DNA from 4 places in the Bacillus sp. 37MA genome. Region 3 is predicted to be linked to each of the others. Evidence: riboswitches for the same ligand, from Rfam matches in the RefSeq annotation. Region 3 holds a riboswitch; each other region holds the start of a gene.
What was found. A riboswitch is a leader RNA that binds a small molecule or an ion and turns the genes downstream of it on or off. The one in region 3 is predicted to bind thiamine pyrophosphate.
Positions count from the first base shown of each region.

Region 1: linked by a shared signal. The riboswitch ahead of tenA (thiaminase II) and the one ahead of A3M5_RS0120000 (acetylornithine deacetylase) in region 3 are both predicted to bind thiamine pyrophosphate.
Region 2: linked by a shared signal. The riboswitch ahead of A3M5_RS23320 (thiamine phosphate synthase) and the one ahead of A3M5_RS0120000 (acetylornithine deacetylase) in region 3 are both predicted to bind thiamine pyrophosphate.
Region 4: linked by a shared signal. The riboswitch ahead of thiW (energy coupling factor transporter S component ThiW) and the one ahead of A3M5_RS0120000 (acetylornithine deacetylase) in region 3 are both predicted to bind thiamine pyrophosphate.

Region 1 covers NZ_KB889752.1:859,732-864,090, reverse strand. The annotation lists gene A3M5_RS0104760 (ABC transporter ATP-binding protein) at 1-531, opposite strand, end outside; gene A3M5_RS0104755 (ECF transporter S component) at 509-1,105, opposite strand; gene tenA (thiaminase II) at 1,105-1,788, opposite strand; TPP riboswitch at 1,897-2,000, opposite strand; gene A3M5_RS26560 (immunoglobulin-like domain-containing protein) at 2,586-2,702, shown strand; gene A3M5_RS0104740 (MIP/aquaporin family protein) at 2,704-3,357, opposite strand; partial or broken gene A3M5_RS24360 (winged helix-turn-helix transcriptional regulator) at 3,851-4,149, opposite strand; gene A3M5_RS0104735 (NAD(P)H-dependent oxidoreductase) at 4,347-4,359, opposite strand, start outside.
Region 2 covers NZ_KB889752.1:3,495,741-3,500,099, forward strand. The annotation lists gene thiS (sulfur carrier protein ThiS) at 1-63, opposite strand, end outside; gene thiO (glycine oxidase ThiO) at 60-1,196, opposite strand; gene A3M5_RS23320 (thiamine phosphate synthase) at 1,202-1,753, opposite strand; TPP riboswitch at 1,836-1,945, opposite strand; gene A3M5_RS24940 (Fur-regulated basic protein FbpA) at 2,147-2,290, shown strand; gene A3M5_RS0119250 (lactonase family protein) at 2,692-3,696, shown strand; gene A3M5_RS0119255 (SDR family oxidoreductase) at 3,697-4,359, shown strand, end outside.
Region 3 covers NZ_KB889752.1:3,629,194-3,633,552, reverse strand. The annotation lists gene tenA (thiaminase II) at 1-659, opposite strand, end outside; gene A3M5_RS0120000 (acetylornithine deacetylase) at 646-1,941, opposite strand; TPP riboswitch at 2,026-2,131, opposite strand; gene A3M5_RS0119995 (zinc-binding dehydrogenase) at 2,178-3,170, opposite strand; gene A3M5_RS23355 (arylamine N-acetyltransferase family protein) at 3,244-4,050, shown strand; gene A3M5_RS0119985 (class I SAM-dependent methyltransferase) at 4,047-4,359, shown strand, end outside.
Region 4 covers NZ_KB889752.1:453,740-458,098, forward strand. The annotation lists gene A3M5_RS0102440 (AAA family ATPase) at 1-408, opposite strand, end outside; gene A3M5_RS0102445 (peptidylprolyl isomerase) at 637-1,074, shown strand; gene A3M5_RS0102450 (metal-sensitive transcriptional regulator) at 1,144-1,458, shown strand; TPP riboswitch at 1,460-1,565, shown strand; gene thiW (energy coupling factor transporter S component ThiW) at 1,619-2,104, shown strand; gene thiM (hydroxyethylthiazole kinase) at 2,120-2,926, shown strand; gene thiD (bifunctional hydroxymethylpyrimidine kinase/phosphomethylpyrimidine kinase) at 2,923-3,726, shown strand; gene thiE (thiamine phosphate synthase) at 3,726-4,359, shown strand, end outside.

The DNA.
Region 1 (4,359 bases), 2.8 Mb from region 3:
AAGTTGATTCAATAAATCAAATATCTCGTTCCTGCCAGCAGGGTCAAGTTGGGCTGTTGGTTCATCAAAGAACAATACTTCTGGTTCTAATGCTAATAAACAAGCTAACGCCAATCTCTGTTTCATCCCACCTGATAGTGTTTCAATTGGTGTTTTTTTATCTATCTTTAGCCCTACTTTATTCATCAAGTCAGAAATCATTTTGTCCATATCTTTTCGCGGAATTGATCGGTTTTCGAGACTAAAAGCAATCTCTTCATCCACATGAAGCATGCAAAATTGAGAATCAGGATCTTGAAACATCACACCAGCATCTTTCCTGAGAAATACTTCACCACTTAACTCTGCCTCAATATGCTCAGGGATAATCCCTGCAAGAGCGGAAATCAAAGTAGACTTCCCGCTCCCACTAGGCCCTAGTATTAATACTTTCTCTCCTTTATTTATTGACAAAGTAATATTACTGAGTATTTTTTCAGATCGATTATAAAAGCGAATGGAAAGATCTTTACATCCCAGAAACATTTTCATTGCCGATTTCCCTTTTCCTTTTTTCCTTCATAATTTCATATTGTTCTAAAACACCTGTTTTTGCGAGTGCGTCCACGACTACCTTCGCTAACAAACCACCAAGAATCATTCCGCTAATGATATGAATTACTAACGTGGTAAAAAGTACTCCCGTAGTGTAGTATCCAAAACCGTTGGCCATTAAGTTATAGATCATGCCTCCAACCGCTGCAAGAGCCCCCGATAGCATTAATGTAAAGAGAGTGTAGCGTTTATATCTGAATATCGCGAATGCAATTTCTGAACCAATACCTTGAAAGACACCAATTAAAAGAGCTGATAGACCAAAATGACTTCCAGTTAATAATTCAACAGCTGCTGCTGCAACCTCTGCAATAAACGCAGCTCCTGGTTTACGGATTATATACGCTACTATTGGACTAGCAATCACCCAAATTCCAAACATAAAACCTGCACCCGTCGGCCCCACAATAGCGGAAATCGGAATCCAAAGCGTAGACCATCCTAAATAGATCACTCCACAAGCCACCGCTAGAATGACAGTAAGAACGACTTCTTTCATCTTCCAATCCATCATTTCACTACCTCCATTTTTACAGGCCATTCTTCAAGTTTATAGGCCATATCCCAAAACATATATTCAAGCTGACAACTTAATAAGAAATGCTCTTTCATCTTTTCTTTTTCTCTCTCTGTTGCTTCCTTTGCCCACTCATCTAAACGGGCACAAAATTTTGGTGTTATCGAATCTGTACGATTACCATAAAAATTTATCCACTCATAAAATGGATGAGAACGATCTGGATTAACCTCAGTTAATAATCTTTTTCCAATTTCCCAATATGTCCACGGACATGGTAATAACACAGCTAAAATTTCCCCTAATGTTCCTTCATGTGCAACTGTAAGCATATGACGGGTGTAATGAAGGGCAGATGGAGCTAACGGATACCCTTGTAATACCTCAAATGGAACACCTGCAACTTGACAAAAATTATTATGTGGATGGGTTTCACTGTTTAAAACAAATGAAATTTGCTGATTAAACATAGCCATATCTTCACGTTTCTCACACTTTGAAACCGCTATTCCATAGATTCTGGTAAAGGAATTCAAATATTCAAAGTCCTGTTTAACATAATGAATTAATTGTTCCTTTTTTAATTCTCCATTGGCAATTCCTTGTACAAAAGGATGTTCAAAAATCGCATTAAAGATAGGCGTTGCTTCTTTCCTCAGTTCTGCTGAAAAACTCATACTATTTCCCCCTTATTGGTTAAATGGGAAGACACTAGATGAAGCGACTAAAAATTAAAAACGAAAAAGCCGCTCCAAAAAAGGAGCGGCAGAATAATTGTATATATCCATACACAGACTCCACTTTCCTACGCTAGTATTACCTAGATCAGGTCCAAAGGGTCCAGGATCACTCCTGTCTCAGCCATTAAATGACTCCCCTAGTGGTCTTCCTATTAATTTAATATTTACTCTACACACGCTTTCTAATAAAGTCAATCAAAATTCCAAAAATTTTCATGAAGCTGACAACACGAACATGCTATTTGATTTTTTAGATCCCTAGATGTTATAAGTTATATATTTGGGAAGAAACTTGGACTTCCATTTATCAAACGATTTGGTTCAAGGGTACATATTACCGAAAAAAATATTAATTGGACTCAAAATTATTTTAGGTAAATAATGATACTTTTTACCTAAAATGGGAAGACAAAAACATAATTCTTTTGAATTGTGCTCTGTTAAGGTCTAATATTGATTTTTGTCTGGTTTCTTAAACTAATGCACCCGTTAGTTGAATAAAAAGATTAATGGATTTCTTGTAGCAATAATTCCATTTCATCTTTCAGACTGCTTCACATTTCCTCACTCTGCTCTCCCATCACTTCTGCTGATGGGTATTTGTTTCGATAAATAACAGCATGTTTTAGTTTCAAATATGCACTTAACGGAAAATCAAATTCATTCCATTTTTCGCGGTAGCCAACGAGACCATTTCTTTTAAAATCATAATTAATATTAAGAATGCTAGCGGTATGGAGTATTCGACTGGTACTCAAGTCTTTCTTGAAAAGAAAATTGAAGATGTATGGTATAATGTTCCTATGAAAGCTGAATCTTTTACTGAAGAAGCAATTATTCATCCTCAGTAATCTATTCATGAAGCAATTTATAAATGATGGCAGCTACAATAGCTCCTAATGTTGTAGCTACAATATAAATCCATAAATATTCTAATTGTCCAGACATAAGCGCTGGACCTATATCACGAGCAGGATTCATTGATGCCCCACTTATAGGTCCAGCAAACATTAATTCTAAACCTATTGTTGAACCTATAGCAATACCTGCAAAGGATTTTACTGCTTTTCCATGAACGGCTGATCCAAATATGACCATCATTAATAAAAAGGTAAGTATAAATTCCAATACAAATGATTGCTGCCATGAATATCTAGGCATATTCGCTCCTAAATTAGCTACATTACCGAACATCGCCAATAAAGTTGAACTTGCTGCAATAGCTGCAATGATCTGAACAATAATATATTGAATAGCTTCTTTTATAGAAATATCTCGACTAACTAAAAATCCAATCGTTACAGCAGGATTAAAATGAGCGCCAGAAACGTGACCAAACGTATAAATTAACGCTATAACGACTAAGCCGAATGTTAGGGCAATGCCTATATGTGTTAAACTTTCTGTCAATGTGTTACTGATAATAGCTCCAGTACCGGCGAATACTAAAAAGTAAGTACCAATAAATTCCGCAATTAATTTTTTCTGAGTTATTCCCGTATTCATAATTAAAAATTAATTCCTCCTATTTTAAAAAATCAGAAATTTTAAACTAAAAAGCCACCTTAAGAAACTAAGTATTTTATAACATGTACATTCTCCTCCTTTTATGAAAATGATAATCATTATCAATTATTATAATATTAAAAGGTACAATAATTGTCAATACTATTTTTATATAATAAGTAATTTGCAGATATATTGTCCTCCTTTTCTGGTGATCGGTCGCTTTTGTTGCTTTGAAATAAAGTTTGATCAAAACACGCTCTTTCTATACTCAATTGGATCATTCTTTTATAAAAAAGTTTGATCATTTCTGTGATCCTTCCTCAATTAAAGCGCCCGATTGTTGAACAAAATAAACCTTTTTTCCCTTTCTGCCTTTTTAATATAAGTGAGGATTAAGCCCGAAATCTCACACATAACAAAATATCTAATATATATCTATCGTTTAAAGGACAGGCATTTTATATAACTGAAAACGATCTCGTTATTTTTCTTATTCAAAATAGTTGTTTTCTTGTTTAATTTGATCTATTCTCATTTTTCCCCATTCATACATCATCTCAACGATTGGTAATAACGTCATACAATGTCAGTCATTGAATATTCGATTTTCGGAGGAATGTCTGGATACACTTCTCTATGAACAATTCCATCATCTATGAGTTCACGTAATTGATTTGTTAATATCTTATAGGATATTTTTGGGAAAAGCCTTTGAAGTTCGCTGAAGCGATGTGGCCCTTCTACACCTAAATGCCACAAAACAACAACTTTCCATTTTCCACTAATAATTGATAAGGTATATTCTTTTTCACAATGATAATCATGATAACGTGAAAACTTGTTTGGAAAAGAAGCCCTTTGGAATTTATTCCGGACGGCTTCTTTTCATAATTTGATGAATTAGCGTTTTCGTCTTCTAAAGAAACATTTCTACTTTATTAAAAAATTCAGTACCAACCATTTAAAAAGTAACGAAAACGTTTTTCTTAACAGTCTACT
Region 2 (4,359 bases), 130 kb from region 3:
ATCGCGAACTGTTGTGACGTGATCTGGAAGTTGCACGTCACGTCCGTTTACGGTCATGTTCATACAAGTAATTCCTCCTTTTTTGTTTGAAACCGGGATGGAGAGAAAGGAGCAAGAACAGCGGCTGTTTTTTCACAGCCATTCAAATACCGTTCCATTAACACCCCGGTTACAGGACTTAATAAAATACCATTCCGATAATGACCTGTGCATATGGAAAGGCCTTTAATCGAAGGATGGGCGCCGATAATTGGCAATCCATCAGATGATTGCGGTCTCACCCCGGTCCATGTACGGTCAATGATCCCTTCGTCAAGCACTGGCAAAAGCCGCGCCGCCCGGTTTAATAAAGAGCGGATGCCGCCTGCTGTAACAGATGAGTCAAACGAGCCGGGATAAGATGTCGCACCAATCAACAGTTCCTTATTGCGCTTTGGCACGATGTAACAGCCATCAACGGCAAAAACGGTTTTTACAGGCGCCGCTTCGCTCAGTTTCACTGATATGCATTCGCCTTTTACCGGAATGATCGGAGGCATGAAATCCGCTTCCGCAAATAATGTACCGCTCCACGCGCCGGCCGCATTAATGACCCGGTCTGAATGAAACACTCCGCGGGCTGTTTGTACACCGCATACTGTATTCGCTTCCACTACGACGCGAATGACAGCCTCTCGTTCGTACACGTGCACACCAGCATTCACCGCCGCCTGCAAAAACGCGCGGGCAAGCAACGGTGCTTTCACCTGATTGTCTTTTTCTAAATAAATGGCACCGGCTGTTTCAATTGACATACACGACTCTACAGACGGCACATCATCTGGTTCGAGCCACTTAACAGATGCATCTTTGCCGGATAAAAAGGCATACTGCTTGAGAAGAGCTGGCTTATCATCGGCTGTAGCCGCTACTTTTAACAGTCCGGCTTTGCGCAATTCAATATCCACACCGGACTCTTCGAACAACTCATCGCGAAGATCTGGAAACATCGCCCGGCTTTCAAGTGCTATATTCATAAGCGGGTTTTCATACTCAAATTCATTTTGAGCACCGAGCATTCCGCCTGCTGCAATCGACGCTTTACCTGCTGTACCGGCGTCAAACACCGCCACAGACAAACCAGATTTCGCTAGCCGGTAGGCAATTGAACAGCCAATCACACCGCCGCCAGCAATAATGACATCGTATCGTCTCATCGTTTTCACTCCTCTTTTTTAAAAAAAGCAGAAATCATCGCCGCACCAGCCGCGCCCGCTTCAATTACTGTTTTCACGTTACCGGAATGAATGCCGCCGATTGCGATGACAGGAATAGAAACGGCCTTTGTTACACCGCGCAGCGCATTTAGTCCGCGACCGGGGAGACCTTCTTTTGAAGGGGTCGTGAAAATATGGCCGAAGTAAATGTAGTCAGCGCCATCTATCTCTGCTTGTCTCGCTGTATCTACAGAATGAACAGATTTGCCGGCCTGGATGTCTGGATGGGAACGCTTGAATATTTTCAAGCGTTCATCGAATTCCGTAAAGTGAACCCCTTGTAATCTATAACGAACAGCGATATCAGGGCAGGAATGAACGATTAATTTCTCGGGCGAGATGCCGCGTTTTATCATGTGCTTTATTTTTGAATCAATGTCTGTTTCAGATAACTGCTTTTCGCGTATACAAATCGCTTCAACATTTGGATAAAGAGAGGCAGCAGTCACTATAGCTTTTTCAGAAAGGCCGGTACCGTCCGTTACTGCATGAATCAAATGCATCATCTCCATTTTTAAACATACAAAAAGCGCTGCTTCCCAGTATGGAAAGCAGCGCTGTATAAATAACACAATATAAATAAAGGTCTCGCCACTTTCCTACGCCAGTACGAACTGGATCAGGTTCCAGGAATCCCAAAGTAATCACTTTGATCTCAGCCTTTTAAAAAGGCACCTCCAGTGGATTAATATTCAATTTTTTTTAGCTTATCATATTATTCAGATAATGTCACCTATGAAAATGATTTGTAAAAGCACAAGACAAAATGACGGAATTTATTTGAAAACAAGCTTTATTTTATTTTTTGTAAAAATATGTCGTGAAATATGTTTCATAACATGCGCATATAGGGAATAGAATAAAGGTAATAAGAAAAAAGGGGAAGCCGTATGCAAACAGAGAAGGAACAAATGATATGGATTGAACGGTTAATGAAAAAAGGGATTTTTAAATATGGTAACCGTCAGCTTTATGAATTAACGGTCGATGAATTGATTCATTTAAATGATGGAAACAAACAAATAAATAATTAAGAAAAAAGCTCAGACGCAGTCCATCGCGTTTGAGCTTTTTTCTTTTTTAGTGTTGAGTAGACACTAGGTTCACGGTTCTCTGCGTAATAAATAAGCGGAATGTGCCGGTTAAAAAAACGATGAAAATGAATCCGATAAAATGAGTAAGGGAGCTCTATTAATAAAAAGCCGAGTGATACGACAGTGATCAGTTATATGAATGTATCTTGTAGGCAAACAGCATTTCTTTTAATGTCGCATGTTTTTTCTCTGAATTGTGCGGTTCTGGCAGTCAGCCCGCCAATTTCATACGTTTGCTGAAAAATATATACCAGAAAAAGTGTAAACTTTTCTTTTTACGTATGAAAAAGAGAATGGCGGGTAATAAGAAAAGAGATGTTTAAAATAGAGGAGATGACTGTTTGAATTATATAATCTGGATTGGCAGCTATGCGAAAAAAGAAGAACCAGGCATTTATAAGGTAAATGTGGATACGGACAATGAAAAGTTAAATGTGACGGGCCGATACGCCGGTGCTGAAAATCCATCTTTTTTAGCAGAAGCAGAAGGATATTTATTTGCGGCATCCGAAATGATGAAGGGTCAGGTAGATCTTTTTAAAATTGATGAAGAAGGATTGGATAGACGAGCGACAGCAGATGCGGGTGAAATGGCACCATGTCATATTTATGCAGAAGACACATCAGCCTGGACCGCCAATTATGGGGGATCAGTGACAAAATATGAACGCGACGGCGATCGCTTGACGAAAACGGCATTTGTGAAACATGAAGGAAGCGGACCGAATGCAGAACGGCAAGATGCACCGCATGTTCATTCTGTTACACCGTTTCCAGATGGGTTGCATCTAGTCGTGTGCGACCTTGGAACCGATACGCTTGCTGTATATGAAAAAAATGAACTTAAGCTCGTAAAGAAAGTGAAAACAGCACCGGGTTCGGGACCACGAATGGCGCTTTTTCATCCGGACTTGCCGGTTTTATATGTCATAAATGAGCTAGATTCAACTGTTTCAATTTACAAGGTGGAAATTGGCGGAAATATTATGCATTTAGACACAATCGCTGCGCTTCCGGCCGGATACACCGGCGTGCATACAGGTGCTGATCTACAATTTAGTCCCGACAAGAGGTTTCTATACGTGTCTATTCGTGGATGGAACGGGTTTGCTATTTTTGATATTCAAGGAGAAGGTGCACTTTCACAGCCGCGTCACGTAGAAGGAGCGGGGAAAACACCACGCAGTTTTTACGTGTTGCCGGACGCACCGTATTTAGTTACAGCTTATCAAGATTCAAATGAACTTGCCTTGTTTAAAATAGAGGAAAATGGGTTACCCGTTTTTATAGAAGAGAAAGTTACGATTCGAGAACCAGTATGCGTCATTAAGAAAGGAGAAAAATAAATGAATATTTCGTTAAAAGGAAAAACAGCGCTCGTCACAGGCGGGGGTTCCGGCATTGGCCGCGCAACAGTCATTCGTTTTGCAGAAGCGGGAGCCAATGTCATCCTTCTGGATCGGAGCCCGGAAAATTCAGATGATCTTGTGAAAAAAATCGGCGAAGACCGTGCTTTGCATGTAAAAGCGGATGTGTCAAAAGCAGATGAGATGGAAAAAGCGATTAATGAAGCGGCTGCGAAGTGGGATGGCATCGATATTGTATTTGCAAATGCCGGACAAAATGGGACATTTACACCGCTTGAACATTTGGATCCGGACGACTGGAATTCCGTTATAATGACGAATTTAACCGGCACCTTTTTAACGTTAAAATATTCTATACCTTATTTGAAAAAAAATGGTGGAAGCGTCATTATTACATCGTCTATTAATGGAACAAGGACATTTAAAAATTTTGGTTTTTCTGCCTATGCAACAACGAAAGCGGGTCAAGTCGGTCTCGGCAAAATGGCTGCTGTTGAACTCGCACAGTTTAAAGTGCGTGTAAACGTTATTTGCCCAGGCGCGATTGAAACGAATATTGATGAAAGTACAAATATGGAAGATGAGAAGCTGAAAGAAATTCGTATACCAATTGAGTATCCGGAAGGCAATCAACCGCTTGCA
Region 3 (4,359 bases):
CACATTACTCCGTTGTATGCCATGTCCCAGAACATGTATTCAAAACGGGTTGTGTTTAAAAAGATTTCTTCCAGTTTCGCGAGTTCCGCTTCTGACTTGCCAACTGTGTGCTCATCTAAAAGATCGATGCACCATTGTGCCATCTGGCCAAATTCCTCTGATGCATACATATTGATCCATTCGCCGTACAGCTCATGATCAGCAGCTCCGGGGACCCTATGCAGTTCTTTGCCGATTTCCCAGTAACTCCATGCACAAGGGAGAACAGCTGCAATCACCTCTGCAAGTGTACCGTTCTGGGCCGCGTGCAGCATATAATGTGTGTATGCGAGTGTAATGGGCGACGGTTTGGCAGTCTCTAACTCTTCTTCTGATATGCCGAATCGGGCCGCGTATTGCCGATGAAGTGACATTTCTTCGTTTAATGTTCCGTCCAGGAGCGCCGCGAATTTGCCCATTGTCTGAAGATCATCCGCTTTGACCGCACCGAGTGCGAACACTTTCGCATATTGAATTAAATACAAATAGTCCTGCACCATGTAAAAACGGAACTTTTCCGGGTCAAGCGTACCGTCTGCTATTCCTTTCACGAAAGGATGATCGTGATTTTGACGCCATATCGGTAGTAATTTTCCATGTAATTGTTCACTGAATTTCATTGACTTTTTCCTCCTTTTCCTTATTCGTCCAATCATAAATAAATTGAATCATTACTTTCGTATAGTCGACGAGTTCGTTAATGGCAAGCTGCTCGTTCACCGCATGGGCATGACGCAAATGGCCAGGTCCATAAATCGCTGTCGGTATACCCGATGAACCGAGCCAGCCGCCGTCTGTGACAGATGGTGACACATCAACAACTGGTTTTTCGTCGAATACAGACACATGTGATTGAATAAGTGATTGAACAGCCGAATGATTAGGATCAACTTCAAACGACGGGAATATTTCACCACGTTCTTCAATCATGGATGTACCTCCCCATTCAAAAATCGGCGGGTTTTCCTGCATCCAAAGATCGCCTTTCGCTATGTTACGAATATAGTCTTCCACTTCTTTTGCAACTTGTTCATGCGTTTCATCCGGATAAAAATGAACAGTAATCCAGAGACGGCACTCATCAGCGATAAATGCCGCATGCCTTCCCCCTTCAATAACCGCCGGATTGATTGTCGTCGTGCCAGGCGGAAAGCCCGGATAGCTTTTCATGACTGCCCAATGACGCTCCAATTCTTGCAAACCATTGATAACTTTTGTCATTTTTTCAATCGCACTAGCACCCATCAACTTGCCGCCGGCGTGAATCATTTGCCGGCGCGTCGCATCGTGAAACGTCTGCTCACTTTTTAGCGTAATCCAGCCGGTAATGACGCCACCCTGCCCTTGAATATGTAGGTCACTCGTATCAACGACGAGCGCAAAATCAGCCATATAGCCGCGTTTGCAGCATTCAAGCGTGCCCGCTTCACCGACTTCTTCGCCAATAACCGACTGAAACGTTAGATCACCAGGGAGTTGAATACCCGCTTCATGCAGCAGCTGAATAGCAAATAGGGCACCAGCAAGGCCCCCTTTCATATCAGCAGCACCCCGTCCGATAACCGTACCATTTTTCACAATAGGTGTGAACGGATCGGTTTCCCATTTCTCATCGGGGCTTACTTCCGCTACATCTATATGGCCGTTAATAATCAGACTTTGATAGTTTCCGCTGTCCGTGCCTTTTAGCGTTCCAACAACATTAGGATCGTTCGGATACACATCCCATTTATCAATCTTGAACGCTCTTTTTTCAAGAAAGTCGGCCATGAATTGCTGTGCCTCACTTGTGTTTCTCGCAGGCGGTGCCGGTGTTTTAAACGATATCAATGTTTTTAGTAGATCGATAAGTTCATCTTTCCGTTCATCGATTTCATTATGTAGTTTTTGAATTTTTTCCATGTTGTACTCCTTTCCGTAACGCAAAAAATCCGTCTCTTCGCAGGGAAGAAACGGATGTGATGACGTTATAATGGAGTGATACAACGGTTCAAGACACCTCTTCCCTACGCCGGCATTATCCGGTTCAAGTTATAAGGGTTAAAGCAGTTCGCCTCTCTCAGCTCCATTATGAGCACCCCCAGCGGTGATTCCTATTTAATTTAACCTTATTAGTAGTTTTATCACATTAAAGTAGTTTATTCAATGGCAAATACAATTTTCCCTAACTGCTCTGCTTTGTCTATGCGTGTAAATGCCTGCTCAAATTGATCAAGCGGATACACTTGGTCAACAATCGGATGTAACTTGTACTGTTCGATCAATTGTATCATTTCCTCAAGCTCTTCCCCACTGCCCATCGTCGAACCAAGCATATTGAACTGACCGTAAAAGAATGCACGCAGGTTAAACGTTACTTCGTCGCCTGCTGAAGCACCGAACGTAACAATTGTACCACCTTTACGAAGTTGATTGAGCGATTTACTGAATGTCGCTGCACCGACGCATTCGATAACGAGATCCATTTTTTGATTGTTTAGTGCTTCTGCCCAGTCACTTTCTGAATCGATCGCTTTGTCCGCACCAAGTTCGATTGCTTTTTGCCGTTTTGCTTCTGAACGGGACGTGACAAAAACGCGAGCGCCTGCTGCTTTTGCAAATTGTAAAAGGAATGTTGCCACACCACTGCCGATACCTGGAATGAGGACATTCATGCCTTCTTTTACCTGGCCGCGAGTAAATAGTGCACGGTATGCTGTCAGTGCTGCAAGTGATAATACTCCCGCTTCTTCCCATGACAGATGCGCCGGTTTTAAAACAGCATTTTCAGCTGGAATAACGATCGATTCCGCAAATGTGCCATGAAACGGCAAGCCGACAATTTCAAATCCTTCCGGCGGCGCATCGCTGTTTTCCTTCCACCCAAGGCCCGGGTTAATGATGACTTCATCGCCCACTTGGACAGACGTCACCCCTTCACCAACCGCGTCAATGATACCCGCCCCGTCTGATCCAATAATGAGCGGCGGCTCGTTTTCTTTATGCCGATGCAAAACGAACAGGTCGCGATGGTTTAATCCGGCTGCTTTTAATTTCACCCTCACTTCCCCTGAAGATGGCAACCCTTCTTCCATCTCACGGTATGTAAGCCCTGCTATTCCTGCTTGTCCTTCGTGAACGACTGCTTTCATAATATCCCCTCCAAGTAGGTCTCTGTGCTATAATTTTAACATATAAGTAATAATTTGAAAGGATTGAAGCAACATGAATTCGTTTTTCAAACAATTTGCAGGACATGATCTTTCATTTATCTTAAAACGGTTTGCGGAACTTTTTCCTTTTGAAAACCTAGATGTTTTAAATAGATATGAACAGGAAATCACACCAGAATTCCTGAAAGAGAAACTAATCGATAATCAGCGTGGGGGTCTATGTTATGAACTGAATGCTCTGTTATTTTTAACGTTGAAAGAGCTTGGTTTTGACGTACAACTCACGACTGGCACAGTGAAAAATGAAGGGGTTTGGGCAATTGATCATACGCATGCGACCGTGTTGCTGAAACAAGATGGACACCTTCATCTTGTTGAGAGTGGCTTCGGTAACCGGCTGCCGCTCTCCCCACTTTTATTGGACGGTGAATCTGTATCATCTCCAGCCGGGACATTCAGATTCCAGATGGTTACAACAGAAAAAGGCACATTAGCAATGGAACAGCTCGTAAACGATGAATGGATCGTACGCTATGGGTTTTCTCCTGAGCCTGTGAACTGGAGCGAATTAACGAAAATGAAGGAGACGATTCACCACGATGAGCGATCGACTTTTACACAAGCTCCGGTGATCGCTGGCATTACAGGCGGCGGAACGTTTTCAATCGCAAGGGACCGGCTTCGTTTGAAATGGCCAGATGGATCAGAAAAAATAGTTGAATTTGAACATGACAATGATTTTTTAAAAGAAGTCACCCGTTACTGCTCACCATCTATTGTGAAAGAAGCTGAATTATATTTAAATGCTGAATTTCGTGACGAAAAAAGAAACGAAAGTAAAGAAGGCGATCACAAATGAATATGTGGCATGAGCGCTTTAAAGTAAATGAATATGTATATGGAAAAGAACCAAATGAATTTATCCGAACTGCCGCTCCATTCATTAAAAAAGGTGGTCAAGTTCTTTCAATTGCTGAAGGTGAAGGTCGAAACGCCGTTTTCCTAGCCGGTGAGAAATTCATAGTTAACACATGGGATTATGCACAGTCCGGCATCGATAAAACGGAGAAACTTGCAATAGAAAAAGGTGTCGTTGTAAACATGGAACTGCGTGATCTCGCCGACGTTGAATGGCCAGAAAACAAATGGGATGCCATCATTCACGTGT
Region 4 (4,359 bases), 3.2 Mb from region 3:
ACTATTTTTCATTGAATGGGCAACACCAACGCCGCCTTTCTTGCGATAAATATAAAACCCGATTCCTGCAATGATTAAAATGAAACCAATGGCGATCCAATTTTCATACGCCTCCGCTTTTACATATTCGTAGCGAATATTGTACGTTTCATTCAATCGATCCACAGCTGTACTTCCGGGCGAAATATAAGACGTATATTCTCCGCTTTTCGTGGAAATATGAAGAGTACCATCTGGATGTTCTTCTAGCCCGACCTCTTGTCCCTTTTCTTTTTGGATAATGTTTTCCACTGACGAAAATGGAATAACGGTCGTTACATTTGTTTTCTGTACATACCAGAATACACCGGCTGCAAGCAGTAAAAACAATACAGCTGCTTTCCACAGCAATCCGGGACGTGTCTTCATCACTATCACACTCCCTTTTCTAGAATACTTCTATTATATGAAAAAAAGAGTCATCTTGAAAGCGGAAAACATTTCACAAAAAGGTAGGAGTAAAATGTTTATGGAAAAAAACAAAAATTATGAGTCATAGAAGGTAAAGGCATGATAAAAAGCTCTCTGCTTTTTTTATGACGCTAATAATGTTATCATGAAGACTGATTAATTTTATCTGAAATGGAGATGTTTGTTATGGCTAAAAAAGGTACGATTGAAATGGAAAATGGCGAAAAAATTGAGATTGAATTTTTCCCAGGGGATGCTCCTAACACAGTAGCTAACTTTGAAAAATTGGCGAATGAAGGTTTTTATGATGGCGTTGTATTTCACAGAGTAATCCCGGGGTTTGTTAGTCAAGGCGGCGATCCTACAGGTACAGGAATGGGCGGAAGCGGCACTACGATCAAATGTGAAACTGCCAACAATCCTAACAAACATGAGGCAGGAAGCTTATCAATGGCTCACGCAGGGAAAGATACAGGTTCAAGTCAGTTCTTCTTAGTACATGAGCCACAGCCTCATTTAGATGGAGTTCATACTGTTTTTGGAAAGGTTACATCAGGCTTAGAAACAGCTAAAAACATGAAACAAGGCGACAAAATGAAAAAAGTAACCGTATTTGAAGCGTAATCAATGTTGACCGGCCCCGCGCCGGTCTTTTTTATGTTATTATAGTTGGCATAAGAGGAGTTGACGGCCATGATGGAAGAACACGCGGCATGTGCCGCCGAAGAGCAGAAAAGCCACCATCCCGAAAGTGTCAAGAAAAACTTAGTGACACGTCTGAACCGCATTGAAGGGCAGATTCCCGAAATAAAAGGCATGATTGAAGAAGATATGTACTGTGATGATATCGTTACGCAAATTGCCGCGACACAGTCTGCATTAAACAGTGTAGCAGCGATGCTTTTAGAAGGGCATGTAAAAACATGCGTGACTGAACGCATTCAAGAAGGCGATCTTGAAGTCATTGAAGAACTTATTGTGACCGTACAAAAATTAATGAAAAAATAAACAGGACTACTGGGGGTGCCAATATCATGGCTGAGAGGGAATTCTTATCCTAACCCCAACTACCTGATCCGGTTAATACCGGCGTAGGGAAGTAGCAATCACTGACGACAAACCGGATCAGACGTATTGCTGATCTGGTTTTTTGTATGGGAGGAATTTTATGTTTTCACCGAAAAATATGGCGATCATGGCACTGTTGACAGCCATCTCTGTACTTGGCGCCACATTTATTTGGTTCCCGGCGGGTGTGGCCAAAGCGTATCCTGTGCAGCATGCTATCAATGTGTTGTCTGCGATCTTGCTTGGACCAGGTCCAGCTCTTGTCATTGCTTTTATGACAGCTGTTGTTCGAAACTTGTTAGGGATCGGTTCGCTTCTTGCGTTTCCTGGAAGTATGATTGGCGCGCTGCTCGCAGGTTATGCTTATAAGAAATGGCAGAAGCCTTCATTTGCGGCAGCGGGTGAAATCATGGGAACGGGTGTAATAGCATCTCTTGTATCTGTACCAATAGCAAATCTATTTTTAGGAATGGAAGCAGCCGCCCTCTTTTTTATGCCAGCCTTTCTCATCAGCAGTATAACGGGCTCTATTCTTGGTGTCATCGTAGCCATTCGGTTACAGAAAACAAACATTTTTAAAAAGTAGGAAGGATGGAAACAGATGAACAATGTATTTGCAGCAGAATTGCTTGAACATGTCAGAAAAAATAAACCGCTCGTACATAATTTAACGAACACAGTCGTCACAAACTTTACGGCTAATGGTCTGCTTGCACTCGGTGCCTCACCGGTCATGGCAGATGCAGTGGAAGAAGCAGCTGATATGGCGAAAATCGCCGGTGCAGTTGTGTTAAACATCGGTACGTTAACAGCATCGAAAGTCGATGCAATGATTTTAGCAGGAAAAGCAGCGAACGAAGCGGGTGTTCCGGTGTTATTTGACCCTGTTGGAGCAGGTGCAACACCATACCGGACCGAAAGTGCAAAACGAATTTTAGCGGAAGTAAATGTGGACATTTTACGTGGAAATGCCGGTGAAATTGCGGTTTTATGTGGACAATCGGTTCAAGTAAAAGGCGTGGATGGCGGCGGAAATGCGAATGTTCGTCATCTTGCAAAAGAAGCAGAAAAAATGCTCGGCGTCACGTGCGTTATTACAGGAGCGGAAGATGTCGTTGCAGGAAATGAATCATTTATTGTTCAAAATGGCGATCCGATCTTAACGAGTGTGACAGGAACGGGCTGTCTGCTCGGTTCAGTGATCGCATCGTTTTGTGCAGTCGAAAAAAACTATGCAAAAGCAGCGGCCGCCGCACTCATCTTTTACGGGGTAGCAGCCGAGCGCGCAGTAGAAACATCAGGGCCAAATCGTCCAGGTACGTTTGCCACAGCGTTTTTAAATGAATTATCGTTAACAGGAAGAGATGAAATCATTCAACAGGCGAAATGGGAGGAATGGAACCAATGACGATTCGTAAAGCATTAACCATTGCTGGTTCGGACAGTGGGGGTGGAGCAGGTATTCAAGCCGATTTAAAGACATTTCAAGAGCTTGGTGTATTTGGCACATCCGTATTAACAGCTGTCACTGCACAAAATACACTTGGCGTTCACGGTGTGTACCCAATGAGTGTGGAAGCGATTGAGAAGCAGATTGATGCGGTTGCGTCGGATATTGGCGTAGATTCATTGAAAACGGGCATGTTATTCTCGGCTGACATTATTGAAGCAGTCGCAATGAAAATAAAAGAACATCATTTTACAAATGTTATCGTGGATCCAGTCATGATCGCAAAAGGAGGCGCGCCGCTATTACAGGAAGAAGCGATGGAAGCATTAAAAACAAAATTGCTGCCGCTTGCGCTCGTCGTGACCCCGAATATCCCGGAAGCAGAAGTGATCTCAAAGCGAACGATTAGATCAGAGGAAGATAAGAAAGAGGCAGCGAAGGTGATTGCGGCACTCGGTGTGAAAAATGTGCTCATTAAAGGCGGACATGACGAAGGAGCCGTGACATATGATTTGCTGTACGATGGTGAAGAGTTCCACACATTTACAGGAAAGCGAATTGACACGAAAGATACGCATGGAACGGGCTGTACATTTTCTGCCGTGATGACAGCAGCGATAGCGAAAGGTGCATCTGTGCGAACAGCAGCTGAAATGGCGAAACAATTTATTCAGGCGGCGATTGAAGATGGAATTAACATCGGCAGCGGGCACGGTCCGACGAATCACTGGGCGTACCGGCAGCGGGGTGGATGCTAATGAAAAGAGAACAACTGGCCGTTTACTTTATCGCAGGCACACCTAACTGTAAACGGTCGATTGAAGAGACATTGCAAGCAGCGATTGACGGCGGTATTACAATGTTCCAATTTCGTGAAAAGGGAAAAGATGCATTGGCAGGAAGCGCAAAAAAAGAGCAGGCTGTTCGTCTACAAGCTCTTTGTCGAGAAGCAAATATTCCGTTTATTGTAAATGATGATATCGAACTGGCCGTTGAAATTGGCGCGGATGGTGTACATATCGGACAGGAAGACGAAGCAGCTTCTAGCGTCCGGGGAAAAATAAACGGAGGCATCGTTGGTGTATCCGTTCATACGATGGACGAAGCGAAAAAAGCAATCGCAGACGGTGCAGACTACGTCGGAACCGGTCCGATTTATCAGACAGGTACGAAAACCGATACGGGGCCAGTTGCAGGAACGGCACTCATTAAAACGATGCGGGCCCAAAATCTTACTATCCCGATCGTAGGCATTGGCGGTATTACCATTGATAATGCAGCGCCCGTTATTGCTGCTGGCGCAGACGGTGTTTCGGTGATTTCAACGATTAGCCTTGCAGATGACGTAAAACAGGCCGCTGTAGAACTGAAAGCGGCTGTTGAAGGCAGCA